One region of the Rhizobium sp. NZLR8 genome, then DNA from elsewhere that is predicted to be linked to it. Evidence: predicted binding sites of a transcription regulator. Region 1 holds the regulator's gene; each other region holds the start of a gene.
What was found. Region 1 encodes PhoB, which activates phosphate uptake and scavenging genes when phosphate is short. Its sites were predicted from a motif close to TGTCATNNANCTGTCAT; they were not measured.
Positions count from the first base shown of each region.

Region 2: HJB89_RS02095 (acid phosphatase) is a predicted target of PhoB. The motif match lies at 2,561-2,577, and genes of this name have one in related genera.
Region 3: HJB89_RS15510 (esterase-like activity of phytase family protein) is a predicted target of PhoB. The motif match lies at 2,169-2,185, and genes of this name have one in related genera.
Region 4: HJB89_RS22460 (DUF1045 domain-containing protein) is a predicted target of PhoB. The motif match lies at 4,402-4,418, and genes of this name have one in related genera.

Region 1 is NZ_JABDVY010000009.1:12,491-19,875, reverse strand. Features, by position in the region: gene HJB89_RS19715 (GcrA family cell cycle regulator) at 191-724, shown strand; gene phoB (phosphate regulon transcriptional regulator PhoB) at 902-1,585, opposite strand; gene phoU (phosphate signaling complex protein PhoU) at 1,718-2,431, opposite strand; gene pstB (phosphate ABC transporter ATP-binding protein PstB) at 2,476-3,291, opposite strand; gene pstA (phosphate ABC transporter permease PstA) at 3,307-4,626, opposite strand; gene pstC (phosphate ABC transporter permease subunit PstC) at 4,623-6,104, opposite strand; gene HJB89_RS19685 (substrate-binding domain-containing protein) at 6,241-7,275, opposite strand.
Region 2 is NZ_JABDVY010000001.1:437,435-444,819, reverse strand. Features, by position in the region: gene HJB89_RS02100 (IclR family transcriptional regulator) at 80-838, shown strand; gene HJB89_RS02095 (acid phosphatase) at 892-2,436, opposite strand; gene HJB89_RS02090 (cytochrome-c peroxidase) at 2,630-3,919, shown strand; gene HJB89_RS02085 (acyltransferase) at 4,339-5,454, shown strand; gene HJB89_RS02080 (ArsR/SmtB family transcription factor) at 5,575-6,498, shown strand; gene HJB89_RS02075 (alpha-N-arabinofuranosidase) at 6,709-7,385, shown strand, end outside.
Region 3 is NZ_JABDVY010000006.1:84,118-91,502, reverse strand. Features, by position in the region: gene HJB89_RS15520 (cell division protein ZapA) at 1-299, shown strand, start outside; RNA gene ssrS (6S RNA) at 359-517, shown strand; gene HJB89_RS15510 (esterase-like activity of phytase family protein) at 598-2,085, opposite strand; gene HJB89_RS15505 (NAD(P)-dependent oxidoreductase) at 2,253-3,236, opposite strand; gene HJB89_RS15500 (helix-turn-helix transcriptional regulator) at 3,382-3,714, opposite strand; gene HJB89_RS15495 (SRPBCC domain-containing protein) at 3,786-4,268, shown strand; gene gnd (phosphogluconate dehydrogenase (NAD(+)-dependent, decarboxylating)) at 4,398-5,429, shown strand; gene HJB89_RS15485 (mechanosensitive ion channel family protein) at 5,626-7,385, shown strand, end outside.
Region 4 is NZ_JABDVY010000011.1:75,978-83,362, forward strand. Features, by position in the region: gene HJB89_RS22445 (response regulator) at 1-2,238, shown strand, start outside; gene mnmD (tRNA (5-methylaminomethyl-2-thiouridine)(34)-methyltransferase MnmD) at 2,474-3,202, opposite strand; gene HJB89_RS22455 (FAD-binding oxidoreductase) at 3,201-4,379, shown strand; gene HJB89_RS22460 (DUF1045 domain-containing protein) at 4,494-5,201, shown strand; gene puuE (allantoinase PuuE) at 5,317-6,240, shown strand; gene uraD (2-oxo-4-hydroxy-4-carboxy-5-ureidoimidazoline decarboxylase) at 6,240-6,740, shown strand; gene HJB89_RS22475 (DUF86 domain-containing protein) at 6,737-7,099, shown strand; gene HJB89_RS22480 (ureidoglycolate lyase) at 7,104-7,385, shown strand, end outside.

The DNA.
Region 1 (7,385 bases):
CCGAATTCGATTCATCCGGATTCATGCGACTCTTGTCACGGAGTCACGCTCACACTAGGTTAAAGTTCAATTACTAGACTGCATGCGGCGGAACTAGTCACCAAAATTGATCAAGCGTTTCTTGTTTCGGAGCTTCCGAGGCAACGGTGAGGGATTCTGCCATCACCAACGCAGAAGGTGGAGACAGGGCATGAACTGGACAGACGAGCGGGTCGAGAAACTCAAGAAGCTTTGGGCCGAAGGACTGAGCGCCAGCCAGATCGCGGCGCAACTTGGCGGTGTCAGCAGAAACGCTGTAATCGGCAAGGTGCACCGCCTGAGCCTTCCGGGCCGCGCCAAGGCCGGCGGCACGGCCGCCACGGCCCGAACGCCGAAACGCAATACATCGGCGCCGCGCGCGCCGAACTTCGCCTCTCGGATCACCACCCGCACCGTTACCCGCCAGCAGGGCGCAACGATGCTGAAGGAAGAGATCGAGATCGAAACGGTCGAGGAAATGGAATACGTGCCGAAAGGCAACGTGGTCGTGCCGATCTCCCGCCGCCTCGGCCTGACGGAACTGACCGAACGCACTTGCAAGTGGCCGGTCGGCGATCCGCTGAAGGATGACTTCCACTTCTGCGGCTGCGAGTCCCCCGACAATTCACCCTATTGCGGCTATCACCAGAAACTCGCCTACCAGCCCGTCAACGAACGCCGCCGGGCGGCAGCGCGGGCGAGCTGAACGGGTGACATTGTCGACATGCAAAAACGGGCTGGAAGGCCCGTTTTTTTATGTGAGAACGTTGGGTGTGGCTGCCCCTCATCCGCCTGCCGGCACCGACCGGGGTCGAGACGAGTGGCTCGACCCCGGTCGGGTTAGGGTGAGGGGCAGAGCTTGCTCGACTTTATCGGAAACCCCTCAGGCTTCCATCGAATAGCCGGCGCCGCGGACGGTGCGGATGACGTCTTGCATGTTGGAGAAGTTCAGCGCCTTGCGCAGGCGGCCGACATGGACGTCGACGGTGCGTTCGTCGACATAGATATCGTGGCCCCAGACGCCGTCGAGAAGCTGCGAGCGGGAGAAGACCCGGCTCGGCGACGACATCAGGAATTCCAGCAGGCGGAATTCGGTGGGGCCGAGGCGGACTTCGCGGCTTTTGCGATGGACGCGATGGGTTTCGCGGTCGAGTTCGATATCGCCGCATTTCAGCACCGTCGACAGCACCTCGGGACGGGCGCGGCGTAGCATCGCCTTGACGCGGGCAACGAGCTCCGGGGTCGAGAACGGCTTGACGACGTAATCGTCGGCCCCGGTCGACAGTCCGCGGACGCGCTCGCTCTCTTCGCCGCGCGCCGTCAGCATGATGATCGGCAGACGTTCGGTTTCCGGCCGCATGCGCAGGCGCCGGCAGAGTTCGATGCCGGAGACGCCGGGCAGCATCCAATCGAGGATGAGCAGGTCGGGCGTGCGCTCCTGAAGCCTGATTTCGGCTTCGTCGCCACGAAGGATAGTATCGACCTCGAAGCCTTCCGCTTCGAGATTGTAGCGAAGAAGCACGCTCAAGGCTTCCTCGTCTTCAACAACTGCAACTCTCGGGATCATGCCTGTCGGTCTCCTCGCGCATGTTCCTTAAACCGGGGTGATTTAAGCAATGCATCCTGCGCAAATTCAGAAAGGTGGCTGCGACCTCTTTGCGCGCCCGGATGGGCGCGCACGCAACGGCTAGTATGGGCTTTATTCCGTGACCGCGCCGACGGTGTTGGCGCTGTCGTCTTTCGGACGGTCACCTTCCGGCTGTGCGCCGGTCGCCATGTAGTAGATCGTCTCGGCGATGTTGGTGGCGTGGTCGCCGATGCGCTCGATGTTCTTGGCGCAGAAGAGCAGATGCGTGCAGCTGGTGATGTTGCGCGGATCTTCCATCATGTAGGTCAGCAGCTCGCGGAACAGCGAGGTGTACATCGCGTCGATCTCGTTGTCGCGTTCACGGATCGCATTGGCCTTGTCGGCGGAGCGCGTCGTGTAGACGTCGAGCACTTCCTTGAGCTGGACGAGCGCCAGCTCGGACAGATGCTCGAGACCGCGGGCGAGCTTGCGCGGAACGCCGGTGCTCTGCACGGCGATGACGCGCTTGGCGGTGTTCTTGCCGAGGTCGCCGACGCGTTCGAGATCGGCGGCGATGCGGATCGAACCCATGATTTCGCGCAGGTCCGAGGCCATCGGTTGACGGCGGGCGATGGTAACGATCGCCTTGTCGCCGATTTCTCGCTCGGCGTGATCGAGGATCACATCGTCGGAGATGACCTTCTGCGCCAGCGCGGTATCGCCGTTGACGAGCGCCCGGACGGCCTCGCTGACCATCTGCTCGGCCAGGCCGCCCATTTCGGAAATCCGCCTGGACAGGAACTTCAGATCATCATCATAGGCAGAAAAAATATGTGTCGATGCCATGGGGCTTTATCCTCGAATAACGGGAAGGCTTGGTGTCGCCAAAATCAACCGAAGCGACCCATGATGTAGTCCTGGGTGCGCGGATCGTCGGGATTGGTGAACATCTTGTCGGTGTCGTTCTCCTCGACGAGATTGCCGAGGTGGAACATGGCGGTGCGCTGCGAGACGCGCGCGGCCTGCTGCATGGAGTGGGTGACGATGACGATCGTGTAGTTCTCGCGCAGTTCGTGGATCAGTTCCTCGACCTTGGCGGTGGCGATCGGGTCGAGCGCCGAGCAGGGCTCGTCCATCAGGATGACTTCAGGGCTGACGGCGACGGCGCGGGCAATGCAGAGGCGCTGCTGCTGACCGCCGGACAGGCCGGTGCCGGATTCATGCACGCGGTCCTTGACCTCGTTCCAGAGGCCGGCACGCTGCAGGCTGGTCTCGACGATCTGGTCGAGATCGGCCTTCGACTTGGCAAGGCCATGGATGCGCGGGCCGTAGGAGACGTTTTCATAGATCGTCTTCGGGAACGGGTTCGGCTTCTGGAAGACCATGCCGACGCGGGCGCGAAGTTCGACGACGTCGATATCGGGATCATAGATATCGTCGGTATCAAGCGTGATCTTGCCGGTGACCCGGCAGCCGTCGATCGTGTCGTTCATGCGGTTTAGGCTCCGCAGGAAGGTCGACTTGCCGCAGCCGGACGGGCCGATCAGCGCGGTTACGGTGTTTTCGCGGATGTTCAGGTTCACATCGAAAAGCGCGCGCTTCTCGCCATAGTAAACCGAGACATCCTTGCCGATCATCTTATAAGGGACGTTGCTCATCTTCTGATCCAGCGCTTTTTCAACTGCAGCTTCCGTCAACATGTTCATGATGTGTAACTCCGTTTACCAGCGGCGCTCGAAGCGACGACGCAAGAGGATGGCGCCCATGTTCATGACGATCAGGAACAGGAGCAGGACGATGATGGCACCCGAAGTCCGCTCGACGAAGGCACGTTCGGCCTCGTTGGCCCACATATAGACCTGCACGGGCAGAGCCGTCGAGGGATCGAGCGGCGTCGTCGGCGCGTTGGCGACGAAGGCGACCATGCCGATCAGCAGCAGCGGCGCGGTTTCGCCGAGCGCATGCGCCAGGCCGATGATCGTGCCGGTGAGGATGCCGGGCATGGCGAGCGGCAGAACATGGTGGAACACCATCTGCATCTTCGAGGCGCCGAGGCCGAGGGCTGCAGCGCGGATCGACGGCGGCACGGCGCGCAGTGCGGCGCGCGTCGCAATGATGATCGTCGGCAGGGTCATCAACGTCAGCACCAGGCCGCCAACCAGCGAAGCCGAACGCGGCAGGCCGACGAAGTTGATGAAGACGGAAAGGCCGAGCAGACCGTAGACGATCGAGGGCACGGCGGCGAGGTTGTTGATGTTGACCTCGATCAGATCGGTCAGCTTGTTCTTCGGCGCAAACTCCTCGAGATAGATCGAGGCGGCAACGCCGATCGGCAGAGCGAGCACCAGCACGATCAGCATCAGGTAGAGCGAGCCGATGAGGGCGACGCCAAGGCCTGCGGCCTCCGGACGGCTGGAATTGCCGTTGACGAAGAGGCCGGTGTTGAACTGCTTGTGGAGAGCGCCGCTCGCCTTCAGCTCGTTCATCCAGCCAACCTGCTTGTCGTTGACCTTGCGGTTCTTCTCATCGACCGACAGGTCGATCTGGCCCTTGTTGGCGCTGTCGACATTGGCGTCGGCGAGCACGGTGACATTGACCGTCTTGCCGATGATCGACGGGTCGGCGACGACCATGTCGCGCAGTTGGACCGGCGCACCCTTGGAGAGCATGGCGGATGCATCGCGCACGTCGGGACGGCTTGCGGCATTGACGTTCAGCTGCTTGACGATCGCGTCGCGCAGGAGAACCGGGTAGTTGGCGGCGATCAGCACCGAAGCATCGGTCGCACGCTTATTGCTGGGGTCGATCGTCTTCTCGGAAAATTCGATCGGCAGGGTGATCGCCGTCTGCTGAAAGGCGGTGTAGCCTTTGCCGATCACCGTCCACAGCAGGATGAACAGGAAGATGAGGCCGAAGGAGATGGCGGCGATGCCATAGGCCTGGAACCGGCGTTCGGCGGCGTAGCGGCGCTTGATGCCGATATCGCGGCGCGTGGGCGCCTTGGAAACGGTTATCCCGGCGGGAGAAACAATATCCGTCATTCGTACTGCTCCCGGTATTTGCGCACGATGTAGAGCGCGTAGATATTGAGGCAAAGCGTGATGCAGAACAGCGTGATGCCAAGGGCGAAGGCAACCAGCGTCTGCGGCGAGGTGAACTCGAGGTCGCCGGTGAGCTGATTGACGATCTTGACGGTCACCGTCGTCATCGGCTCGAAGGGGTTGATCTGGATGCGGGCGGCGACACCGGCGGCCAGCACAACGATCATAGTTTCACCGATGGCGCGCGAGGCGGTCATCAGCAAGGCGCCGACGATGCCGGGAAGGGCTGCGGGCAAGACCACTTTCTTGATGGTTTCGGAGCGTGTGGCGCCAAGACCGAGCGAACCGTCACGCAGCGTCCGCGGCACGGCGGTGATGATATCGTCCGACAGCGAGGAGACGTAGGGGATCAGCATGATGCCCATGACGATGCCGGCGGTCAGAACGCTCTGCGCCTGAATGAAGTTGGTGTAGTTGCCGGAGAGCAGGCCGCTGATCTGAGCCGAGAAATCGCGCAGGAACGGGCCGACGGTGACGAGCGCAAAGAAGCCGTAAACGATCGTCGGAATGCCGGCGAGCACTTCGAGCAGCGGCTTAGCGATCCCGCGCAGCTTCGGCGAGGCGTATTCGGCCATGTAGATCGCGGCAAACAGGCCGACCGGTACGGCAACCAGCATGGCGACCATGCCGATATAGAGCGTGCCGAGCAGCAGCGGGATAAGGCCGAACTGACCGAAGGACGAGCTGCCGGCGCCGGCAAAACGCGGGTCCCAGACGGTGCCGAAGAAGAAATCGGCGGCGGGAACGGCGGCAAAGAAGCGGGCGGCTTCCGACAGCATCGAGAATACGATGCCGATCGTCGTCAGGATAGCAATCGAAGAGGCGAGTAGCAGGCCCCAGAGCATGAAACGCTCAACCCGATTGCGGGCGCGGAAGCGCGGGGCGATGGCGCGCAGCGCATAGAAGGCGCCGGCAATGGCCAGAATAAAGACCACCGCCGTCATGGCGAGGCGGCTCGTCATGCTCATGGCATTGAGCTTTTTGGCGGCGTCGAGCATGTAAGGCAGCGGCTGGCCGGCAAGCGGCACACCCTTTTCGCTGAGCTTGGCCTGGAGTGCCGCCGGATCGCTGGCGACCGCTGCGGTTTCATCCGAGGTCAGCATCGTCAGGCCGCGGGCGACCGTCGCCACCATGGAATAACCAAGATCCTGCTCGACGGCGGCTTGAGCCTTGACATCGGCGGGGAAGTGGCTGCGAACCGAGGACTGGATGATGCCGGGGCTGACCGAGAGCCAGACGCAGAGCGCGAGGAGAGCAGGGAGAACCGCCCAGATCGCCGCATAGGCGCCGTAATAGACCGGCCGTGAATGCAATGCGGAGGACCGGCCCCCGGCAAGTGCCGTGGCCCGACTGCGCGCGACCAGATAGGCGGCGGCACCGATCACCACAAGGCACAGAAGTATGACGGATGTGCTCATTCGTTACGTCCCCAGGCCATAGCCCCAAAAAGCCCAATCATGCGGAATGAATTCAACCCTGCAGCGGAAATGTCGGCGCGCCAGGGTTTAAGGCAATGCCGGCGCGGGCCTTTAGAGCACCGCGCCGGCAAAGTCATTACATAGCCTTACCGGCTTCGACTTCCTTGCGGATCGCGTCACGCTCGGCATCCGGAGCGGCAACCAGGCCGTATTCGACGAGCGGGCTATCGGGGCCGATCATCTGGTCGGATACGAAGAAGTTGACGTATTCCTTCAGGCCCGGAACGGCGCCGAGATGTGCCTTCTTGACGTAGAAGAACAGCGGGCGAGAAACCGGATAGGTGCCGTTGGCGATCGTTTCGGTGGACGGAACGATGCCGCTCATGCTGGCAACCTTGAGCTTGTCAGCGTTGTTTTCATAGAAGGAAAGGCCGAATACGCCGACGCCGGTCTTGTTGGCGGCGATGCGTGCCAGGGTTTCCGGATAGTCGCCGTCGATGTCGACAGCAGCGCCGTCCTTGCGGACTGCGACGCAGGCCTTGCCCTGGGCAGCCTTGTCGGCGATTTCCTTGGCGATGACGTCGACAGCGCCAGCGGCCTTGCAGCCGGCGGCGAGAACGTTCTGTTCGAAGACTTCGCGGGTGCCGTGCTTTTCGCCCGGGATATAGGCAGCGATATCAACAGCCGGAAGCTTCGGGTTGACTTCCGACCACTTCTTGTAAGGGTTGGCGACGAGCTTGCCGTCGACGACGACCTGGGCTGCGAGGGCCTTGTAGATGTCTGCGGGAACGTAGGCAACATCCGGGTTGGAAGCGTCGGTTGCGAAGACGATGCCGTCATAACCGATCTTGACTTCCTGAATGTCGGTGACGCCTGCAGCCTTGCAGGCTTCGGCTTCGTTCTTGTTGATCGGACGCGAGGCGTTTGCAATGTCGATGGTGTCTTCGCCAACGCCCTTGCAGAATTCCTTCAGACCAGCGCCCGTGCCGCCGGATTCAACGACCGGCGTCTTGAAGTTGGTGAAGGTTTCGCCGAAGGACTCGGCAACGATCTTTGCGTAAGGCAGGACGGTGGACGAACCAGCAACCTGAATCTGGTCGCGGGCGACGGCAGCGCCAGCGAAAGCAGCGGTTGCAGCGAGCGCGGCAACGGTGAGCTTGAAGGTGTTCATTAGAAATCTCCCGGCATTTGGGCTTGTGTGAGTGCGGCCTTTCGAGAGGCCCTCGCAGTGCCTTTTTTCATCGGCGGGACTCTCTTAGCGCTGTAAGCACCGTCCTTTTA
Region 2 (7,385 bases), on a different contig from region 1:
ACGGCAAGAAATTTGTGCGTTATTTGACTTTTGTTCGTATATCGCACAGAATGGATGGATCGATTGGAGAACTCGCCCGATGCGCGAAACGGATTTTGTCAGCGGCTTTGCCCGCGGCCTGAAAGTCATCGAGGCCTTCGGCGAAACGCGCCAGCGGCTGTCGATCGCCGAGGCCGCCAAGCTGACGGAGCTCGACCGCGCCACCGTGCGCCGTTCGCTGCTGACGCTGGCCGAGCTCGGTTATGCAGATTATGACGGCAAGTTCTTCACCCTGACGCCGAAGATCCTACGGCTTGGCCATGCCTATCTCGCGGCGACGCCGCTGCCGGCGCTGCTGCAGCCGCATCTCGATCATCTCTCGGAAAAGGCCGGCCAGAGCGCCTCGGCCTCGGTGCTCGACGGCACCGAAATCGTCTATATCGCCCGCGCCTCGCAGCGCCGCGTCATGTCGATCAATCTCACCCCCGGCAGCCGCCTGCCGGCCTATTGCGCCTCGATGGGGCGCGTGCTGCTGGCGGCCCTTACCGAGAACGAGGCGCGCGCCATCCTTGCCCGCAGCGAGCTGAAGCAAAACACTGCGAATACCAAGACCGATCCGGACGAGCTGATCGCCGAATTCCGCCGGGTCCGCGCCCAGGGTTATGCCATCATCGATCAGGAGCTGGAGGTCGGCCTCTGCTCGATCGCCGTGCCTGTGGAAAGCGACCGCGGTGAAACGGTTGCGGCGATCAATATCGGGGCGCCGGCCGCCCTTGTCCCGGCGGCGGAGATGAAGGAGCGCTATCTGCCATTGCTGAAGGAAACCCAGGCGACATTGCGGCCGTTGCTGCGCCGGTGACGGCAACACGGAAAGGGACGGCCCCGGCCGGCGCCGGGGCCGCTGCCGATCGGTCAATGCGTCAGGTCGAGCGCGGCTGTGAGATCACCCATCGGCGGCCGGCCGTTATCACCGAGCGCCTTGTCGCGGGCGAGGATGCCCGGCAGCACCGGCAGATCGTAGCGCGCAGTGATCAGGCGGATGATCGAGGTCGTGTCGTACTGGGTATGATCGACGCTGCCGCCCTTGGCGAAGGGCGAGATGATGAAGGCCGGGATGCGGTTGCCCGGCCCCCAGCGATCGGCCTTCGGCGGCGCGACGTGATCCCAGAAGCCGCCATTCTCGTCATAGGTGACGACGACGAGCATATGGCCCCATTGCGGGCTTTTCTCGAGGTGAGAGACGATATCGGCAAGATGCTGGTCGCCGCTCGAGACATCGGCATAACCGCCATGTTCGTTGAGGTTGCCCTGCGGCTTGTAGAAGGAAACCGCCGGCAGTTTGCCGTCGTCGATATCTCCAAGGAAGGCCTCGCCGCCAAGGCCGCCGTCTTTCAGATGTTCGGCGCGTGCCGGCGTGCCGGGCGCGAAATTGGAGAAATAGTTGAAGGGCTGGTGGTGGAACTGGAAGTTCGGCACCGGCGTGGCATTCGTGCCGTCGAGGGCTGCCTGCCAGGCGCCGCCGTACCACGCCCAGCTGATGCCTTTCAGCGACATCAGGTCGCCGATGGTCACCGCATGCTGCGGCGGTAGCGTCGTTGCCGCCGTCGGATCGGCATAGGCTTGGTCGCCATCCTTGGCCGGCGGGTTGGCGCTCGGCTGGTAGGGTGGCTGCATGGTGTTGACGGCGTAGAAATCGGGCGTCAGCGCACCGTCGGAGACGAATTTCGGGGCGCCGTCCAGCGCCGACTTCGGGGCGTTGTCGGCCACCACAAGCGAAGTGCCGTCGGCATCGACCTTGGCGATCACAGGCTTGGCCGGGCTCTTGTCGGCATCCGGATAATAGGGCGCGCAGGCGCAGACCAGCGCGAAATGATTGAGGAACGAACCGCCGAAGGCGCCCTGGAAGAAATTGTCGGCAATGACGTATTTCTTCGCCACCTGCCACATCGGCAGGATGGAGCCGTCATAATGGCCCATGACCAGGCCGCCGGAATCGGCCCAGGCGACGAATTTGTCGTTCTTGCCGCCGTCGATCTGCATCTGCTCCTGGTAGAAACGGTGCCAGAGGTCGCGGGTGACGACCGAAGGCGTCTGCGCAAAGCCCTTGGGATCGTCGATCGCGAAGCTGGCATTGGCCAAATGGGCCGACTGTGCTTCTGTCACGGCCGGCGTCACGCCCTTGGCTGTCAGGCCGCCCCAGGCCGGCGGCAGTTCGGCGAGCGGCTGGCCGTTGCGGTCGAGCTGGCGGGCCTGCTCGGCACTGACATTGGCAAGGCCATCGGCGCCGGGAAAGCTGCCATAGAGATTATCGAAGCTGCGGTTTTCGGCATAGATGACGACGATGTTGTCGATCTTATCGTAACCGGCCGGCGCCGCATGGGCGGCCGTCGCCATGGCAAGCGGCAGCATCGCCGATCCGGCGAGACAGATGGAGTGAAGGAGTTTCAGTCTTTTCACGGGGGTACCTCATGGCTGGCGGCGTTGGCTAGAGGGAGCGGGGGCGCTCGGGGCGACCCGAAGCTATTCCCGCCATCTATCAACTTTGTGACAAGCGCCTGTCACAAGGCGGCGGGGAAACGACCGTCATCAATTTGTTGCAGCGAGGTTCGATCATGAAGGAAACGAATGCCAAGTCATTGGAATCCTTATCATGACGACGAATACCATCTGGCTTGCGCGGTCCGCCTTGGCGGTCGGAATCGTTACTGCAGCGCTCTCTCTGGCCATTCTGCCGCTGCGGCAAAGCAGCGCGGCGGCGGCTTTCCGCGTACATCCCGGCCCGATGTCCCGCGCCGAGGCCTTCGCCCGGGCCGAGACACTGACCGCGCTTGGCCGCAAGATGTTCTCAGACGCCTCGCTGTCGGCCTCCGGCCTGCAGGCCTGTGCCTCCTGCCATGATCCCGCTCACGCCTTCGGCCCGGCATCGGCCAAGCCGGTCGAGATGGGCGGCAAGGAAATGAACCAGCCAGGCCTGCGCGCCGTTCCGGCGCTGCGTTATCTGCAAGCGGTGCCGTCCTTCACCGAGCATTACTACGATTCCGAGGACGAGGGTGACGAGAGCGTCGACAACGGCCCGACCGGCGGCCTGACCTGGGATGGCCGGGTCGATCACGGCGCCGAGCAGGCGAAGATCCCGCTGCTCTCGCCCTTCGAGATGAGCAACAAGGATGCGGCTGAGGTCGCGGCCAAGCTGCGCAAGACAGCCTATGCCGGCGACATCAAGGCGGCGTTCGGCAAGACGGTCTTCGACAATCCCGAGGACACCTTCAGCGCCGCTGCCGAGGCGCTCGCCACCTTCGAGCAGAGCGGCCCGGATTTTTATCCCTATTCCAGCCGCTACGACGCCTTTCTCGCCGGCAAGGCGACGCTGACGACACAGGAATTGCACGGCCGCAAGCTGTTCGAGGATCCGCAAAAGGGCAACTGTTCGAGCTGCCATCTGAGCGAACCCGCCAATGACGGCGAGCCGCCGCAATTTTCCGATTTCGGCTTCCTCGGCCTCGCAGCACCCCGCAACATGGCGATCCCGGCCAATGCCGATCCCGACTATCACGATCTCGGCCTTTGCGGCCCGCAGCGGACCGACCTTGCCGGCCACGGCGAATATTGCGGCCTGTTCCGCACGCCGACGCTGCGCAATGTCGCGCTGAAAAAGAGCTTCTTCCACAACGGCTATTTCCACACGCTGCGCGACGTCGTCTCCTTCTACGCGAGCCGCGACAGCGATCCCGGCCGCTGGTATCCGAAAAATTCAGACGGCACGATCCGTAAGTATGACGACCTGCCGCAAGCCTACTGGGCCAATCTCAACCAGGACCGGCCTTTCGGCAGGAAGCCGGGCGATGCACCTGCCCTCACCGATCCGGAGATCGACGATATCGTTGCCTTCTTGGGGACACTGACGGATGCCGACTTGCAGCCGAAGGCGAGCGGGCACTGACGCAATCGCCGAACAGGCTGAAGATTACCACAATCTCAGGCCGCCTCTTTGCTAGTTCAATCCGGCCGCCAGATCGCATTATCTGATTTCTTCAACTCGTTTCGTATCCCACATGCCCGGATCCTGCGCTGCCGGTATCTCTTCTAACCGCTCCCGCTGATAAGCGAAGCTTTGCTCTCGTTGTGAAAAGCTCGAGCCAAGCATTCTCATCAGAACCCAACCACCAAGTATAATGCAGTGCCCGTTGTATATGCCGTGTCAGGCCGGGAGAGATCATTCGTAGAACAACAAGGGTTTGTGAGAGGCGCATTTTGGCGGATCGGAGATTATCTCGGCTCAACCCCGTTTCACTACGGCGCGTGACAACATTCAAAACTTATCTTAATGAATAGTTAAACTGCAAAAGTGCGGGAGGCTCCATGCACGAGCGCGAAATCAAGAAGGCATTTTACCCGAACTTCAATATGATCAGGCTCGTGGCAGCCTCCACGGTAATCTTCTCGCATGCCTTCCTTATCTCGGAAAAGACCTCGGCGAACGAGCCCTTTGAGCGTTTGCTCGGAGAGGGCAATATCCTTGGCCTATTCGGCGTCTATGTGTTTTTCATCAGCAGCGGCTTCCTCGTCACGCAGAGCGCGCAGTTCGGCAGCGCGGGTGGTTTTCTCTGGAGGCGGGCGCTGAGAATATACCCGGCCTTTATCGTCTGTACGCTGCTCAGCGTCTATGTCTTGGGCGCCTTGTACAGCCCGTTGGGCGTCAGTGGTTACTTGCTCAAGTCGCTTCATATGAAGACGACACTGCATTCGTTGCTCGACCCGAACTTTGGCATGACCCTGCCGCATGTGCAGTTTTATGACCCCGCCATCTCTTGGCTTGCCACCTCGGTCAACGGCTCTCTTTGGACGATCGGGCAGGAAATCTTCTGCTACCTCATCGTCGCCGGATTAATGGTAATCGGGCTTCTGCGAGCCCCGCTGATGGCACTTGCCCTCGCCGTAGGCGTGACCTGGCAGCTTTTCTTCGATCATCCGTGGCCAAAGATACGGTTCCTGACGGATTTTACTTTTATCGCTCCCTACTTCTTCTGCGGTTCGCTTCTGAGGTTCGTGATGGAAAAGCGGCAGCCCAATATAGTCCTGGCATTGATCTTCGTAGCGCTCGGTATGCTCTGCCTCGTCTTCTGGCCCGGCTATCTTTACGGCCGCATGTTGTTCGCCTATCCGCTTATCTACATCGCAACCTCGCCGGTGATACGCCTGCCGACTCTCGAACGCTTGGGCGACGCCTCCTACGGGACCTATCTCTATGGCTGGCCAGTGGAGCAGACGATGAACCATGCCCTCGGCGAGTACAGCACGTGGTGGGCGGTCTTAGCGCTTTCCCTGCCGACAGCGTGGTTGCTCGGCTGGCTTTCATGGCATCTGCTGGAAAAGCATGCGCTGCGGTTAAAACGAATCTCATTCCTCCAGCGACAGCCTGCATCCCCTGAGAAAGGCGACTTCGACCCACGTCGCAGTGACGTCTGGCGCTCTTGATCGTCACAGCCGGACTTTGACGCGTGACTGTTCTCGGATACCAACACCATTCGGCACTGCTCCCCTTGATGTATCACAATTTCCGATATACATCATTTCATCGGAAATAGTGGGGGAATGATGGAACGTTCGTTTTTGACGATTACCGCCGGTGAGAATCATGAGGCGGTTCGGGCGCTTTCGGCGCCGGCGCGGGTGGAGATGTTAAAGCTGCTTTGCGCCAAGGGGCCGCTGAATATCAACGACATCGCCCAGGCGCTTTCTCTCCCGCAATCCACCGTCGCCACCGGCATCCAGATTTTGGAAGAGGCCGGGCTGGTCGAGTCGCGGCTGGCCAAGGCCCGCAAGGGAAACCAGAAGATCTGCTCGGCGGTCTATAGCGAAATCCTGATCAGCTTCGAGGAAAGTGCCGCGCAACGGGCCAACAATATCATCGAAGTCGAGATGCCGGTGGGGTTGTACACCAGCTGCGACGTGCATGCGCCATGCGGTCTTTGCTCCACCGAGAGCGTCATCGGCCCTCTCGATGTGCCCGACTATTTCCTTGATCCGCAGCGCATGCAGGCCGGGCTCGTCTGGTTCGGGCGAGGCTATGTGGAGTATAAATTCCCCAACAATGCCAAGGTGTTGAACAAGGATATCCGCGCCATCGAATTTTCGATGGAACTGTCGTCGGAAGTGCCCGGCACCAATGCGGATTGGCCTTCCGACATCACCCTCTGGGTCAACGGCATGGCGATCGGCACCTGGACCTCGCCCGGCGACTATGGCGACAAACGCGGCGCCTTCACGCCGGCCTGGTGGAAGCTCGAAGGCTCGCAATACGGGATGATGAAGACCTGGCGCATCTCGACGCGCGGAACCTTCATCGACGGTGTCGCCGCGTCGAATGTCACGCTCGGTGACCTGGCGCTCGGCCAGCACTCCTCCATTCGCCTGCGTGTCGGCATCGCCGAGAATGCCGGTCATACCGGCGGCGTCAATATTTTCGGCCGCAGCTTTGGAAATCACGGCCGCGATATCATCATGCGACTGCATGTTTGAAAAAACGATATCACAAATCGTGATTTTGATTTTCACTTCTTTTTCGAATTAGCGATCTCTGAATAATAGGTATATTGTTGTAATATAATGGTTTTCTAGAAAAACTGCATTAGTATGATTAAAACGGCAACTCGGTTGACAGAACGACATTCCTGATATCAAGTTGGAGGCAAGAAAACAAAAATTCTGATACATAAACGGGAGGATCCGTTGAAAACCAATGTCGTTGCCCACCGCGATTTCCGCATCGCGACCATTGACGCAAGGCTCTACAGTTCATTTCTCGAGCATCTCGGCAGAGCGATCTACGGCGGCATTTACGAGCCCGGACATCCGACAGCCGACGAGGACGGCTTCCGCCGCGATGTCCTTGATCTGGTGCGTGATCTCGACACGCCCTACTGCCGTTATCCCGGCGGCAACTTCGTATCGGCCTATAATTGGGAAGACGGCGTCGGCCCCCGTTCGGAGCGCCCGGTTCGCCTCGACCTGGCCTGGCGTACCCGCGAAGCCAATCAGATCGGCGTCAACGAATTCGTCGATTGGTGCAAGAAGGCGAACACCAAGCCGATGCTCGCCGTCAATCTCGGCTCGCGCGGCCTGGATGCCGCCCGCAATTTCCTCGAATATTGCAATCATCCCGGCGGCACCTATTATTCCGATCTGCGCCGCAAGCACGGCTGGGCCGATCCGCACGACGTCAAATTGTGGTGTCTCGGCAATGAGATGGACGGCCCCTGGCAGGTTGGCCACAAGTCGGCCTATGAATATGGCCGATTGGCCGACGAGACGGCGAAAGCCATGCGCGGCTTCGACAAGTCGCTCGAACTGGTGGTCTGCGGCTCGTCCAATTCCGATATGCAGACCTATCCGGATTGGGAGGCTCA
Region 3 (7,385 bases), on a different contig from region 1:
CCAGTTTCGACCGCTATGTCGGCCATCTCAAGGGGCAGTTCGGGGAAATCGGCGATCTCAGGATCACCGTCATGGCCGGTATCATGATCATGGACGAGATTTCCGAGTTGACGCGCCGCGTCGCCGGGCTCGAATCCGAGCTCGAGTCGCTGCGCGGCAACCGCGACACGGTGCTTGCGGCCACCGCCCGCACCGAAGAAAATCTCGCGGCGGCGCTCAGCGAGGTTTCAAGTCGGATTCGCGGAATCACCGACAAGCTGAACGGACGGCCCGCCCCGAACTCAATGGATCTGAATTAAATAACGACGACGTGCCGCCGCCACTGGCGCGCTGGCGCAAACGACCTTATATATCGCGATGCGGTCTGCGCCTCTCGACAGGAACCACAATCCCTGGGGCCATACTCGATCCAAAGGGAGCTGTCCCTGGCTAGGCCCGTGGGCCTGGACACACGGCGCCCACCTACGTTTGTAGGCACCCAGGATCGTAAACATCCATCGGTTGTCGTGGATCGCACCTTTCCCTTCCATCCCCTTCGACGGCGCCGGACCGACAGGGCGAACGCGGTTTACGCGTCCGCCCGGTTCAGCGCGTCCGCTATTTTTTCAGACCTGGAAGGGTGACCTGGAAGACCTGGAACAACGTGTCGACATCGGCACCGCCGTCCGCTTTGTAAGCCACACCGACCTGGAAACCATCCTGTGTCAAGAAGTCGTTGTCATTGGCGAGGAACAGGAAGTAGTCGTCCGGCAGGTTCGGGTCGAGAACGCTTGCAAGACCCATGGCTTCCCATTTTTCTGACAGGTTGTTCTTGTCGTTCGGCGCACCGTTGTGCAGGCCGAAGCGAGCAAGGTCGGCCTTGTTGTTGATGTCGATGAAGGGCGTCAGCGTCGCCGGCGTCAGCGAGGGATCGACGACGCCCTTCGGCGCGATCGGCTTGTCGGCATCGAAATCGCTGCCGGCGATATCGGTCGCATCGGAGAGGTCGACGATGTTGATCTTGCGGTAGAGCGAGGTGTCGCCCTTCAGGCCCTGGCCGTTGCCGCTGTCGCGGGCGAGCATCAGGAAGGTCTTGTCGGACAGGGCGACGATTTCGCTCTCGGCGGCGATCACCGTCTTGTCCTTGGCATCTTTGAAGACCGGCAGCGGCACGACATATTCATGCACCAGCTTCAGATGATCGGGATCGGCGGCGTCATAGATCATGGCGCGGGTATTCTGACGGGTCGAGCTGGAATCGCCGCCGTCCTGGCGGGTGGCCGACTGCAGCACTGATATGATGAACTTGCCGTCCGGCGTCATTGCCATGCCTTCGAGACCCTGGTTGTTCTGGCGTCCGGTCTCCGGATCCTTCGGATCAGGAGCGGAGGCGCCGGGGCCGGGATTGTTGGAGGCGAAGCTCAGCGCGCCCTTGCGCATCGGCAAAAGCGCCTTCGGCGGCTGGGTCGCCGAGAGCAGGTGGCCGTCGGCTGCGAAGCGGTAGATATAAGGGCCGTATTCGTCGCTGACGAACATCGTGCCGTCGGCCATGCGGATGATGGCTTCATTGTCGAGCGCGATCTTGCCGTTTACAGCCTGCGGCAGCGGCGGAAAATTGTCGGCAGCGACGCGCACGCCGGATTCCGGATCGAGACCGGTCATGTCAGCGCCCTTGTCATCGACAAAGAGCATGGAATCGACAAGCTTTGCGTCGACGCCGGACTGCTCCTTGCCGGCCTCGGGTGTTGCGCCCGGAGCAACCGGCGTGAGGCTGATCGCGATGGTGTTCAGGCGCGGGCGGTAGTCGACTGTGCCGGTGACATTGTAACCCCGGTCGGGCAGCAGGTAGAGCATGCCCTTGTAGCTGGCGCCGTCGCGGCTCCAGGCGGTTGGATCGATCGCCATGCCAGAGCCGGAACCGAAGGTCTCACCGAATTTGTCGCGTTGGTTGGCCGGGATGCGGCCGATGCCGACCAGGCCTTTGTTGATGAAGGTGAGGCGGCCGGCGGTGGCGGAATTCTCGGCCATTGCGACGGCCGGAACGGCGGCGGATGCGGCAAGAACCGCGGCGAACAACCGCGATGCATATGGTCTGACGTTTTTCATGAAAAATACCCTCTCGGTCAAAAGCGCTCTCGAAACGGCTTCCGCCGGCAGGCCGGACACCGCAGACGGTCTATGACGGGATCATGATATCTGGATGACGCTTTGCAGCGAAAAGGCCATGCCGAGAGAATGTCGGGCATCCGCGTGTCCGCATTCCAGCTTGCTGCTTACCCGGCCGGATAAGGCCCTTCGGCAAAGACCTCGTCGCGGTAGAATTTCGAGCCGACGTCCAGCGCCAAGGGGCTGCGCCATTCCCTGTTGTCGCGCAGGCAATCGAGTACGAGTTGGAAATCATATCGGGGCTGCCAGCCCAGTTCCCGCCTTGCGCGGGCGTTGACATAGACACGGTCGAGCGTCGGGGACATCGTCCACCCGCGTGATGCATAGAGGGCGCCTGTACCCGGAAACAGTCGTTCGACGACAAGAGACGCGTCGTGCCGGATCGCGACGAGATCGGTCGCCGAAAACGGCGTCGTGGCGGAGACGATGTAGCGGCCGAAGCCGATTGCCGGCGCCTTGTCGAGCGCCAGCAGATGGGCGCGGACCACATCGGCGATATCGACGCGGCGGTGAAGAAGCTCGTTGGCTTGGGCATTCTCTGCCGAATAGCCGCCGCGAATGTGAGGATCGTCGTCGATTTCGGGAAAGAAGCGCGATGTCCTGAGAATCACGACCGGCAGGCCGGAGTTGCGGGCGAAGAATTCGCACAGACCTTCGGCGGCGAGTTTCGTCACTCCGTAGATGTTTTTCGCGACTGGAAGCATGTCCTCGGTCACCCATGCCGCCGGTTCGCCGGCGGCCGGCGTCAATGCCGCACCGAAGGCGCTGGTGGTGCTGGTGAAGACGAAGCTTGCAACGCCGGCGGCGACCGCCTCTTCGAGCAGGTTCAGCGTGCCGCCGACATTGGTGTCGAGGAAATCGCGATTGCCGTGGGTCGCCACATGCGGCTTGTGCAGTGTGGCGGCATGGACGACGTGGCGGATGTCAGACATCGCCTGCCGGATGAAAGCGCGATCAGCGATCGAGCCGATCATGTCGGTGGACGCTGAGGGTTTGATATCGATTCCGCGCGCCGTCCGGTCTTGCGCTCGCAGGCTGCGCATCAGCGCCTCGCCGAGATGGCCGGCGCTTCCCGTCACCAGTATCGTCATTGCATCCTCTCCTTCGGCGGCGGCGGCTATAAAGACTGACGTTTGCGGACAACGCATGATTTATGCATGAGCATGCAGGAAAGCTGCAGGCTCAGCCGATGCTCTGACAAAGGGCCGCGATGCAAGCTGTTCGACCGCCGGATCATTATTCCGGCTGGCCTTCGAGATCGCTCCTCAACCGGTCGAGGATCGATAGAGCGTGGCCGGCGTAAGCGCTGATCCAGCGGTCATGGATGTGCTTGATCGGCAGGCTGTTCAGGTGGTTCCAGCGTTCGCGGCCTTCCTTCCGGGCGATGACCAGATCGGCTTCCTCCAGCACTTTCAGATGCTGCATCACCGTGCAGCGGTCCATTTGCGGAAACATCTCGCAGAGCGTCCCTGTGGTGCGGGGGGCATCCTTGAGCAGGTCGAGGATTTCGCGGCGGCGATGATGCGCCAGCGCCTTGAAAACGGGGTCGTCGGTCGATTCGCTTGACATGTTATGGTTTTATAACATAATGGATCCGAGTACAATGGAATACGAGCATAATGGAGAAGAGGAGAAGTGCCATGTCTCTCGGAATCCGTGTTTCCGGCCGCATCGGCCGTCCCGTCGCAGAGGTATTTGACGCCGTCGTTAACCCGAAGAAGCTCAGCAGCTATTTCACCACGATCGGCGGGGCGAGCGCACCGCTCGTCAAGGGCACGACGGTGACCTGGTGGAAGGACGCCCAAGTGGAGGTGGTCGAACTCGTGCCGGAAAGCCGCATCGTGCTCCGCTGGGATGGCGGCATCGACGACGACAAGACGACCTATAAGACGTCGGTGGAGATGAATTTCAAGCCGCTGGAGGATGGCGGCACCTTGGTGACCATCGCCGAGACCGGCTGGCGCGAGGACGATGCCGGCCGGCGCGGCAGCTATCTAAACTGCGAGGGCTGGACTCAGATGCTCTGCTGCATGAAGGCTTTTATCGAATATGGCATCAATCTGCGCGAGGGCATGTTCCTCAGCGAAATGAAGGGAGAGCCGGCCAGCGCGCCGGATGTCTGACGAACCTCAAGGAGATCGGCGGCGCAATCGTCGCATTCGCCCATAGGGGCCAGACTTCGCTTGCCTGTCACACTGCGGGTGCTAATTTCCGGATTCGATACTTCATCTCGATTTCCAGGAGATTTTATTATGCAGCTTGGCATGGTTGGTTTGGGCCGCATGGGCAACTACATGGTCCAGCGGTTGATGCGGGGCGGTCACGAATGCGTCGTCTACGACGCCAGGCCGGAAAGCGTTGCCGAACTCGCGGGCCTCGGTGCGACCGGCAGTGCTTCGCTCGAAGAGTTCGTCTCGAAGCTCACCCATCCCAGGGCAATCTGGCTGATGCTGCCGGCGGCGATCGTCGACAAGGTGCTGGCGAGCCTGATGCCGCTGCTGCAGAACGGCGACATTGTCATCGACGGCGGCAACTCGTATTACCACGACGATATCCGCCGCGGCGCCGAACTTATCACCAAGGGCATCCACTATGTCGATGTCGGCACCAGCGGCGGCGTCTTCGGCCTGGAGCGCGGTTATTGCCTGATGATCGGTGGCGAAAAGGGCACCGTCCAGCATCTATCCCCAATCTTCGCGACGCTGGCGCCCGGCGCCGGCACGACGGAAGCCTCGCCGAACCGCACCGCCGAAGCGGCTGCGGCCAGCACCGCGGAACAGGGCTACCTGCATTGCGGCCCGCATGGAGCCGGTCATTTCGTCAAGATGGTGCATAACGGCATCGAATATGGCCTGATGGCCGCCTATGCCGAGGGTCTCAATATCCTGCAACACGCCAATATCGGCGCTGCCTCGCATGTGGCCGACGCGGAAACCGCGCCGCTTGCCCATCCCGAACATTTCCAATACGACTTCAACCTGCAGGATGTCGCCGAAGTCTGGCGCCGCGGCAGCGTCATCACCTCCTGGCTGCTCGATCTGACAGCCGATGCGCTGCATGCCGACCCCTCGCTGTCGAAATATGCCGGCCGCGTCTCCGACAGCGGCGAGGGCCGCTGGACGATCATGGCGGCAATCGACGAAAGCGTGCCGACACCGGTGCTGAGTGCTGCGCTCTACGGCCGCTTCTCCTCGCGCGACAACGACGAATTCGCCAACAAGGTGCTGTCGGCGATGCGGGCGGGCTTTGGTGGCCACGTGGAAAAGCCGGCCGCCAAATCGTGAAGTCAGGCGTCGTGCGCGCCCGTTTCGCATTGTGACCTGGTGTGGCGAGGGCGGCGGCCATAAAACTGCCGGCCTTTCCTCACGGTCTTCGCTTTCGCCCTCCTTGCTGCCGGCATCGGTCGCGGCTATTCCATTGCTATCGGGAGACGTCCGCCTCGCCTTGTGTCGGCGGCCGGCGCTCCATCGGAGGGCGGCAATGAAGCGTGACATGGCAGGGATATTCAGGGTCGCCCTATTCTGGACAATGGCGCTGTCGACGCTTGCTGCGGCAGTTTCCCCAGGAGCGGCGCAGAGCCCATCTTCGGTTCCTGCCGCAGCAGGTCCGCCGGCCGAAGTGCGTGAGATGATGGAGCTCATGCAGAAACCTGAAGTCAAGCAGTGGATGTCGAACCAGATGGCGACAGCACCTGCGGGCGGTTCCGCGGCTGCGGATCAGATGTCGGTGCTGTCAGGCCTATTGCAGCATGCCCGCCGGCACGTCTCGATGGTCTCCGATGCAGCGATGACGCTACCCTTTCAGATCGGCAATGCATCCTCGCTGTTCTTCGGTGAGATCGCCGCGAACGGCTGGTCGCGCATGGTGGCGCAGTTCCTGGCGATCTTCCTGCTCGGCGCTATTGTCGAGAGCATTGCCCGTTATGCCTTCCGCCGTCGCCGGCGTCGCCTGGCTGAGATGGCCGGCATGCATTTGGCGCCGCGCGTCATCCCGGCGTTGATCTTCGCGGCGGCAACGGTGCTTGCGCTTCTCAGCCTCGGCTGGCCACCGCTTAGCCAGAGCATCGCGATCGTCTGCGTCGTCGCGCTCATCGTGCAACGCTTCACGATCTGCCTCGGCGGCGTGCTGGTCGATCTCATCTGGCTGGCGCGGGCCGAAGAAGAACGACAGGGCATCACCGCCCCGACCATGCCGGGGCGTGCCGTTGCGCTCTTCTGGTACCGCCGTTGCGCGACCTTCGTCATCTATTTCATGCTTGGCTGGGCGGTGATCCAGTCGATGGAGCCGCTCGGCTATTCCGCGAGTGTGCGGCTCCTCGTCGGTTATATCCTCGGCATCGGCCTGCTATTGATTGCGATCGCAGCGGTCTGGTCGCGGCCGCACAAGGATGAGAAGCGCGGTCACGGGACCTCCTGGGCGCTCATCGTTTATTTCCTGTTGCTCTGGAGCCTCTGGGTCGCAGGCTTCAATTGGCTGCTCTGGCTCGGCATCTATGTGCTGCTGCTGCCGCGCGTGCTTGCCGTCTCGACGATTGCGGTAAAATCGCTGCAGCAGACCGAAGCAAGCTTCCTGGCCACGCGCCGCATTGCGGCCGTGTTGCTCGACCGCGGTGTGCGGGCGCTGATCATTGCCATTGCCGCCATCTGGCTCGGGCGCATGCTCGGCGTCGGCGCCGATACGATGGCCGCCGGCGACACCATGGTCGACAAGATCGCGCGCGGCGTCATCGGCGGCATCGTCATCCTGCTTGCCGCCGATCTTCTCTGGCATGTCATAAAGGCCTATATCGACGGCAAGCTGCTCGATTCATCCGTGGATGGCGGAGCAACGGACGAAGAGAAGGCCAAACGCGCACGGATACTGACGCTGCTGCCGATCTTCCGCAATATCCTTGCCGTCGTCATCGCCGTCATCGCCGCTTTGATGGTGCTCTCCGGCCTCGGCATCGAGATCGGGCCGTTGATCGCCGGCGCGGGCGTCGTCGGCGTCGCGGTCGGCTTCGGTGCGCAGACGATCGTCAAGGACGTCATCAGCGGCATGTTCTATCTCTGGGACGATGCCTTCCGTATCGGCGAATACATCGAAAGCGGCAGCCACAAGGGCGTGGTCGAGGCTTTCAGCCTGCGCTCGGTGAAGCTCAGACATCATCGCGGGCCGCTGACGACGGTGCCGTTCGGCGAACTCGGCGCGGTGAAGAACCTCAACCGCGACTGGACGATCGACAAGATCAGCCTCAACGT
Region 4 (7,385 bases), on a different contig from region 1:
AAGCACCTGTTCGAGACCGATGCGCCCGAGCCGATCGAGCTCGATTGGGCAGGCGGTAAATCCGTCATCTTCGACAGTCGCCGTATTTCCAACGACCGTATCTTGCTCTCCTATGCCGACATCACGGCTGTTCGCGAGCGGGAGAAGGAAATCCACGAGGCCCGCGCCGCGCTGGAGCGGCTCGGCGAGATGATGCGCGATGCGACGCATGCCATGTCGCAAGGGCTCGCCATCGTCCAGGATGGCATCATCAAGCTGTCCAACGAGTCGCTTTCAGAGATACTGCGCATACCAGCTTCCCATATCGAGCCAGGCGAGGGCTGGATCGGGCTCTTCGATTTCTGCGCGGCGCGCGGCGATTTCCATGATGCAGCCGCCGAGATCCTGCAGGGTTGGCGCGCCAACATCGCATCGAAGCAACCGATCTCCACGGTCTTCCATGTAGCAGGCGAACGCTGGGTGAACATGGAGGCGACGGTCAGCGAGGGGCAGCATTGGGTGGCGCTTTTCACCGACGTCACCGAGCTCAAGAGCCGCGAGGAGGACTTGCGCCAGCTCTTGTCGCGCGCCGAAGCCGCCGACCGGGCCAAATCCGAATTCCTCGCCAATATGAGCCACGAGATCCGCACGCCGATGAACGGTGTGCTCGGCATGGCGGAACTGCTTGCCAAGACCAATCTCGACACGCGCCAGAAAACCTTCATCGACATCATCGTCAAGTCGGGCAATGCGCTGTTGACGATCATCAACGATATCCTCGACTTCTCGAAGATCGATGCGGGGCAGATGAAACTGCGCAAAGCCGCCTTCGACATCACCGAAGCGGTGGAGGACGTGGCGACGCTCCTATCCTCGCATGCTGCCGAGAAGAACATCGAGCTCCTGGTGCGGGCCGCACCGGATCTGCCCGCCGCGGTGATCGGCGATGCCGGGCGTTTTCGCCAGATCGTCACCAATCTCGTCGGCAATGCCGTCAAATTCACCGAGCGCGGCCACGTTTTCGTCGATGTCGGCTTCCAGACGGTTGCCGGCGGCGAGATCCTGGCGAGCGTCCGCATCGAGGATACCGGTATCGGCATCCCGCGCGAAAAGCTCGAATCGGTCTTCGATAAGTTCTCGCAGGTCGACGCCTCCTCGACCCGCCGGCATGAGGGAACGGGTCTCGGGCTTGCGATCACCGCCGGCCTTGTCGATCTCTTCGGCGGGTATCTCAATGTCGAGAGCGAATGGGGCAGGGGCTCGGTCTTCACCGTCAATCTCCCCTTTGCGGTGGCTGCAGCCCGCCTCGAGCCGAAACCGCTGCCAATCAATGTGCAGGGCGCGCGCGTCCTCGTGGTCGACGACAATGATGTGAACCGGCGCATCCTCACCGAGCAGCTTTCGCTCTGGGGCTTTGACGGCGTGGCCGCCGAGGGCGGGGGCACCGGTCTTGCGATCCTGGAGGCGGCGGCGGATCTCGGCATTACCGTCGATGCCGTCGTGCTTGATTATCACATGCCCGATATGAACGGCGCCGATGTCGCGCGCCGGCTGCGCGCCGATCCCCGCTTCGTCGAGCTTCCGATCATCTTTCTGACGTCGATGGATATTTCAGGCACAGAAAAGGAATTCGCGGCACTGAACGGTCATGCGCATCTGATGAAGCCGGCGCGCGCCAACGTGCTGCGCAATACCGTCGTCGAGGTCGTCCGCGCCGGCCGCGTGAAGCAGGTTTCAGAAGGCGAGATCGCCCGGCTGCAGGCGCAGGCGGTGGTGCCGGCACCGCCGCCTGAGCCGATGCCGCAGCAGCGGGCGCCTGAATTCGTTGATGTGCTCGTCGCCGAGGACAACGAGGTGAACCAGATCGTCTTCACCCAGATCCTGCAAGGAACGGGCCTCTCCTTCCTCGTCGTCGACAATGGCGAGCAGGCGGTTGCCGCCTGGGAGCGACACACGCCGCGGATCATTATGATGGACGTCTCGATGCCCGTCATGAACGGCCATGAGGCGACCCGGACGATCCGCGCGCGCGAAAAAGGGCAGGGGCATCGCGTGCCGATCATCGGTGTCACCGCCCATGCGCTCGAAAGCGACCGCGACCTCTGTCTCGACGCCGGCATGGACGACTATATGTCGAAACCGATCAGCCCCGAATTGTTGGAAGAGAAGATTCGGCAATGGCTCCTCAAGGACGAGCAGCAGCCGGGGCGCACCAGCTACGGATCTCAGTCGGAAAACAGGATGCTCTCGAAATCCTGAACTCCGTTCAAGATATGCAGGACCTCGATGCGATCCTTGCCGCCCGATCAAAGATCAGATAATTCCCGTAAGGGCGGCGGACGCCGTGTTCATAGCGCGGGACCAGTGAAAAACCGTTCGGCGTTTCCGCCAGACGTTCGCTTCGTTCCATCAGGTCATGAATAAAGCTTACCGCCCGCTACGGATTGTCCTTGCCATATAATCGTTAGCAACAGTGGACTGGAAGCAGCAAACGTTACCTGTCGGGCGCCTTGATGCCGCAGAGCATTTCGCGTTTGCCGGCGAAGCCCTGGCGGCGCTCGACGGTAAAGCCTGCGGCGATGAGGTTGCGGCGTACGAAACCGGCCGCGGCATAGGTGGCGAAAGTGCCGCCGGGCGCGGTCTTTTCGTGGACACGTCGCATCAGTTCTTCCGACCACATGTCGCCGTTGCGCGAGGGGGCGAAGCCGTCGAGATACCAGGCGTCGAAGCCGCGCTTTGCGGCTGCGACGCCGTCGAGTGCTGCGCCGCAGACGACGCTGAGCCTCATCTGGTCGTCGAGGTCGAGCGAGACGGTATCGGCAGGCGTTGGCGGCCAGGCCGCCGTCAGCGCCTCGCGTTCGGCATCGATCTCCGGCCAGTGGGAGAGCGCACGGCCGATTTCTTCGCCGCGCATCGGGTGGAGCTCGAAGGAGATGAAATGCAGCTGCTGGCCGGGCACGCTGTACAGCTTCCATCGCCGCCAGGTCTCGGCGAAGTTCAGGCCGGTGCCGAAGCCGAGTTCGCCGATCACGAATTCCTGCCGCCCGTTCCAACGCTCCGGCAGGCCGTTGCCGGCGAGAAAGACGTGGCCGCATTCCAGCCGCCCATCGGTCTGGCAATAAAAATGGTCGCCAAAGGCGAGGGAATAGGGCATATCGCCGTCGCGCCATTCGAGCGGCTGCGGCGCGCCCGCGCCAATCTGATCGGGGTTCACGTCTGTCATGGAAAAAGCCGATAATCCTCAGCCGGTCTCAGGTCAATCGTCCTGCGAATTGCTGATCGTCGGCGGCGGCATCATGGGTCTCTGGGCGGCCGTCCATGCCGAGCGCCGTGGCATCGCTACCCTTATCGTCGACGCCGGCAAATTGGGTGGAGGTGCGAGCGGCGGCCTGCTCGGCGCGCTGATGCCGCATATGCCGGATCGGTGGTCTGAGAAAAAGCAGTTCCAGTTCGATGCGCTGGTCTCGCTCGAAGCCGAGATCGCCATGCTGGAAGCCGAAACCGGGCTTTCGGCCGGTTACCGCCGTTCCGGGCGGCTGATCCCGCTGCCGAAGCCGCATCTCAACAAGATAGCGCGCGCTCACTCCGAGGATGCCGAGCGCCACTGGTGCGCAGGCGAGCGCCGCTTCCATTGGCACGTGCTCGACAGCCCGCCGGTCGACGGCTGGATCGAGGCATCCGCCGGCGAGAGCGGTTTCGTGCATGATACGCTCGCCGCCCGCGTTGCGCCCCGCTCACTGACTGCGGGGCTCATTGCCTTCTTGCGACAGGCAAAACATGTGCGGATCATGGAACACGCGGCGGTGACCGGTGTCGATCCCGACTGCGGCACGGCCGACATAGGGGGCGAAACCATCACTTTCAGCGACTGCATCCTGGCCGCCGGTCACCAGTCTTTTCCGTTGCTGCAGGCGCTGACCGCCGGGCTGAAGCGACCGCTCGGTCAACCGGTCAAGGGGCAGGCGGCGCTGTTGAAAGCCGATCTCGACCCCGCGCTGCCGACGATCTTCCTCGACGGGCTCTATGTCGTCGCGCACGAGGGCGGGCATGTGGCGATCGGCAGCACCAGCGAAAACCGCTTCGACGATTCCACATCGACCGACGCTCAGCTCGATACGCTGATCGCCGCGGCGCGGGAGATCGTGCCGGCGCTGCGCGACGCCCCTATCGTCGAGCGCTGGGCGGGGCTTCGCCCGAAGGCGATCGACCGCGATCCGATGATCGGCCGCCACCCCGATCATCCGCGCCTGATCGCGCTGACCGGCGGCTTTAAGGTCAGCTTCGGCCTGGCCCACCGGCTGGCGGAAGCGGCGATATGTATCGCAGGCGATACGGATTGCGGATTTTTGCTGCCGGAAAGCTTCGCAATTTCAAGCCATATCGCGGCAGCTTCACGTTAAACGTGAATTCGACGCCGCTTCGTTTCGTTATTCTGTCATGCAAATCACCTATCTGCTTGCGCATCGACAGCGCCGGATTTGATCGGCGCTCAGTTCCTTGATGGAGGAAATTGCATGCGCTATGCCATTTGCTTCACGCCTCCGGCGAGCGACCCGCTGTCGCTTGTGGCTGCCAGTTGGCTTGGCCGAAACGTGTTTTCGGGCGATATGGTGGAGCCGCCGGCAGTTCGTGGCCTTGGCATTCACGAGATCGCCTTCCATACCGCCGTGCCGCGGCGCTATGGTTTTCACGGCGTTCTGAAGGCGCCGTTTCACCTGGGTCACAATATGTCCGAAGCGCAACTCCTGCGCGATCTGATGCGTTTTTCCGGGACCTTCGTCCCCTTCCAGATTCCGCGCATCGAAGTCGCACGGCTCGGCAATTTCTACAGCTTGCTGCCGAGCGCCCCCTGCGAGCGGATCCAGTATCTCGCTTCGGCGATCGTCCAGGAATTCGATCGTTTCCGCGCGCCGCTCAGCGAAGCCGAGATCGAGCGCAGCGATCCGGACGGGCTGTCGGCAGCGCAGTTTTCAAACCTGCATCGCTGGGGCAATCCTTATGTGATGGAAGAGTTCCGCTTTCATATGCCGGTGACAGGACCCGTCAACGCGATCGACATGGCGCGCATCGAGCCGGCCCTGCGGACGATTTTCGCGCCTGCCCTCAGTGACCCGGTGACGGTTTCAAACGTGGCGCTGATGATCGAGGAGGGCACGGGCGGTCCCTTCCGCGTTCATTCGCTGCACCCGATGGGCAAGGTCAGCGCGCGCAAGATCGCCTGAGCGTGCCGATGGGCTAAGCCATTGTACTGCAAAGGCAAAATCGGATTGAGCAGTTTCCTTCTCGACATTCCGGCTGCGGATGCTACCGTTCGCCGTCTTTTCAGAAGGTGATTTGATGGTATCCGAGACTTATCCGCGCAATCTCGTCGGCTACGGGCGACAGACGCCCGATCCGAAGTGGCCGGGCGAGGCGCGCGTCGCCGTGCAGTTCGTCATCAATTATGAGGAGGGCGGCGAAAGCTCGATCCTCGACGGCGATCCGGCTTCTGAAAATCTGCTGTCGGAGATCGTTGGCGCGGCCGCCTGGCCCGGACAGCGCAATCTCAACATGGAATCGATCTACGAATACGGTTCGCGCGCGGGCTTCTGGCGGCTCTGGCGGATGTTCACCGATCTCAAGGTGCAGGCGACCGTCTACGGCGTAACGCTAGCGATGGCGCGCAATCCTGAAGCGGTCGCTGCGATGAAGGATGCCGGCTGGGAGATCGCCAGCCACGGTTACCGCTGGCTGGAATACAAGGATTTTCCGGAAGATCTGGAGCGCAAGCACATCCTCGAAGCGGTGCGCCTGCACGCCGAGCTTACCGGCGAGCGGCCATACGGCATGTATCAGGGCAAGCCTTCCGACAAGACGCTTCGGCTGGTGCAGGAGGAGGGCGGCTTCCTCTATTCCTCCGATTCCTATGCCGACGATCTGCCTTACTGGGTGAAGGGCGTCGATGGGAAACCCTTCCTGATCATCCCCTATACGCTCGAAACCAACGACATGCGCTTTGCCACACCGCAGGGCTTCAATACCGGCGATCAGTTCTTCACCTATCTGAAGGATGCCTTCGATACGCTCTATGAGGAAGGCAAGGCGGGCAGCCCGAAGATGATGTCGGTCGGCCTGCATTGCCGCCTCGTCGGGCGCCCGGGCCGGGCGGCGGCGCTGAAGCGCTTCATCGAATATGTGCTGAAGCATGACAAGGTCTGGATTCCGCGCCGCATCGAGATTGCCGAGCACTGGCACAAGCACCATCAGCCGGACGCGATCTGATGCTGTCGCGCGAGGATTTCGTTTCCCGCTTCGGCGGCGTCTTCGAACATTCGCCTTTCATCGCCGAGCGCGCCTATGACGCCGGCAGCGTGAACGAGCCTCTGACGGCGGCCGGCGTACATGCGGCGCTTGCCGCCGTCTTCCGCGCGGCAAGCCGACAGGAGCGTCTCGGGGTGCTCAGCGCCCACCCCGACCTTGCCGGGCGCCTCGCCATATCGGGTGAACTTACCGAAGACAGCCGCAAGGAGCAGTCCGGCGCCGGTCTCGACCGCCTGAGCCCTGCCGAGCACGCCCGCTTCACAGAACTCAATTCGGCCTATGTCGAAAAATATGGCTTTCCCTTCATCATCGCCGTCAAGGGGCTCGGCAAGGAGGATATCCTGGAAGCTTTCGAAACACGGATCGGCAACGGCCGGGACGAGGAGTTTTCGACCGCGACGGCACAGGTCGAAAAGATCGCGCTGCTGCGTCTGACATCGATGTTGCCGGAGGCTGAATGAAGGAGAGGCGCGCTATCGACTATCTCAATGACATGCAAAAGGCGGCATCCCAAGCGTTGTCCTTCATCGGCGGAATGGATGAGGCGGCTTTCGCCGAGGACCAGCTTACCTTCAAGGCCGTTGCCTTTTGCCACTTCACCATCGGTGCTGCGGCATCCCGTCTGCTGGTGTCCCATCCGGAATTTGCCACCGAGCATCCCAATCTGCCGTGGACCAGGATCTGCGGCACCGGTAATCGCATCCTCGACGACGTCTTCGATCTCGATCCCTCCGAAATCTGGGAGGCGACGTATCGGACGCTGCCGGAGCTGCTTCGGGAGATCGATGCCGTCCGATACTGGCATGCCCAAGGCGAGTGACGCGATGTCTCGGTTTCTCGACATTCGTCCTCTCACCAACTCCGCCTTCGCTCTCTTCGGTGAGGTGATCGAAGCCGATCCGGCCGCGATGCGGCTCATCAATGGCGGCACGACGGAGCGTTTCCATGCGCTGGCCGCGGCGCAAGCGACGGGCGAAGGCGCACGCGTCATCATCAATCTCTTTCGCGGCCAGCCGCGCAGCTTTCCCTATGACATCGACATGATGGAGCGCCATCCCTTCGGCAGCCAGAGCTTCTCGCCAGTCTCCGGCCGTCCCTTCCTCGTC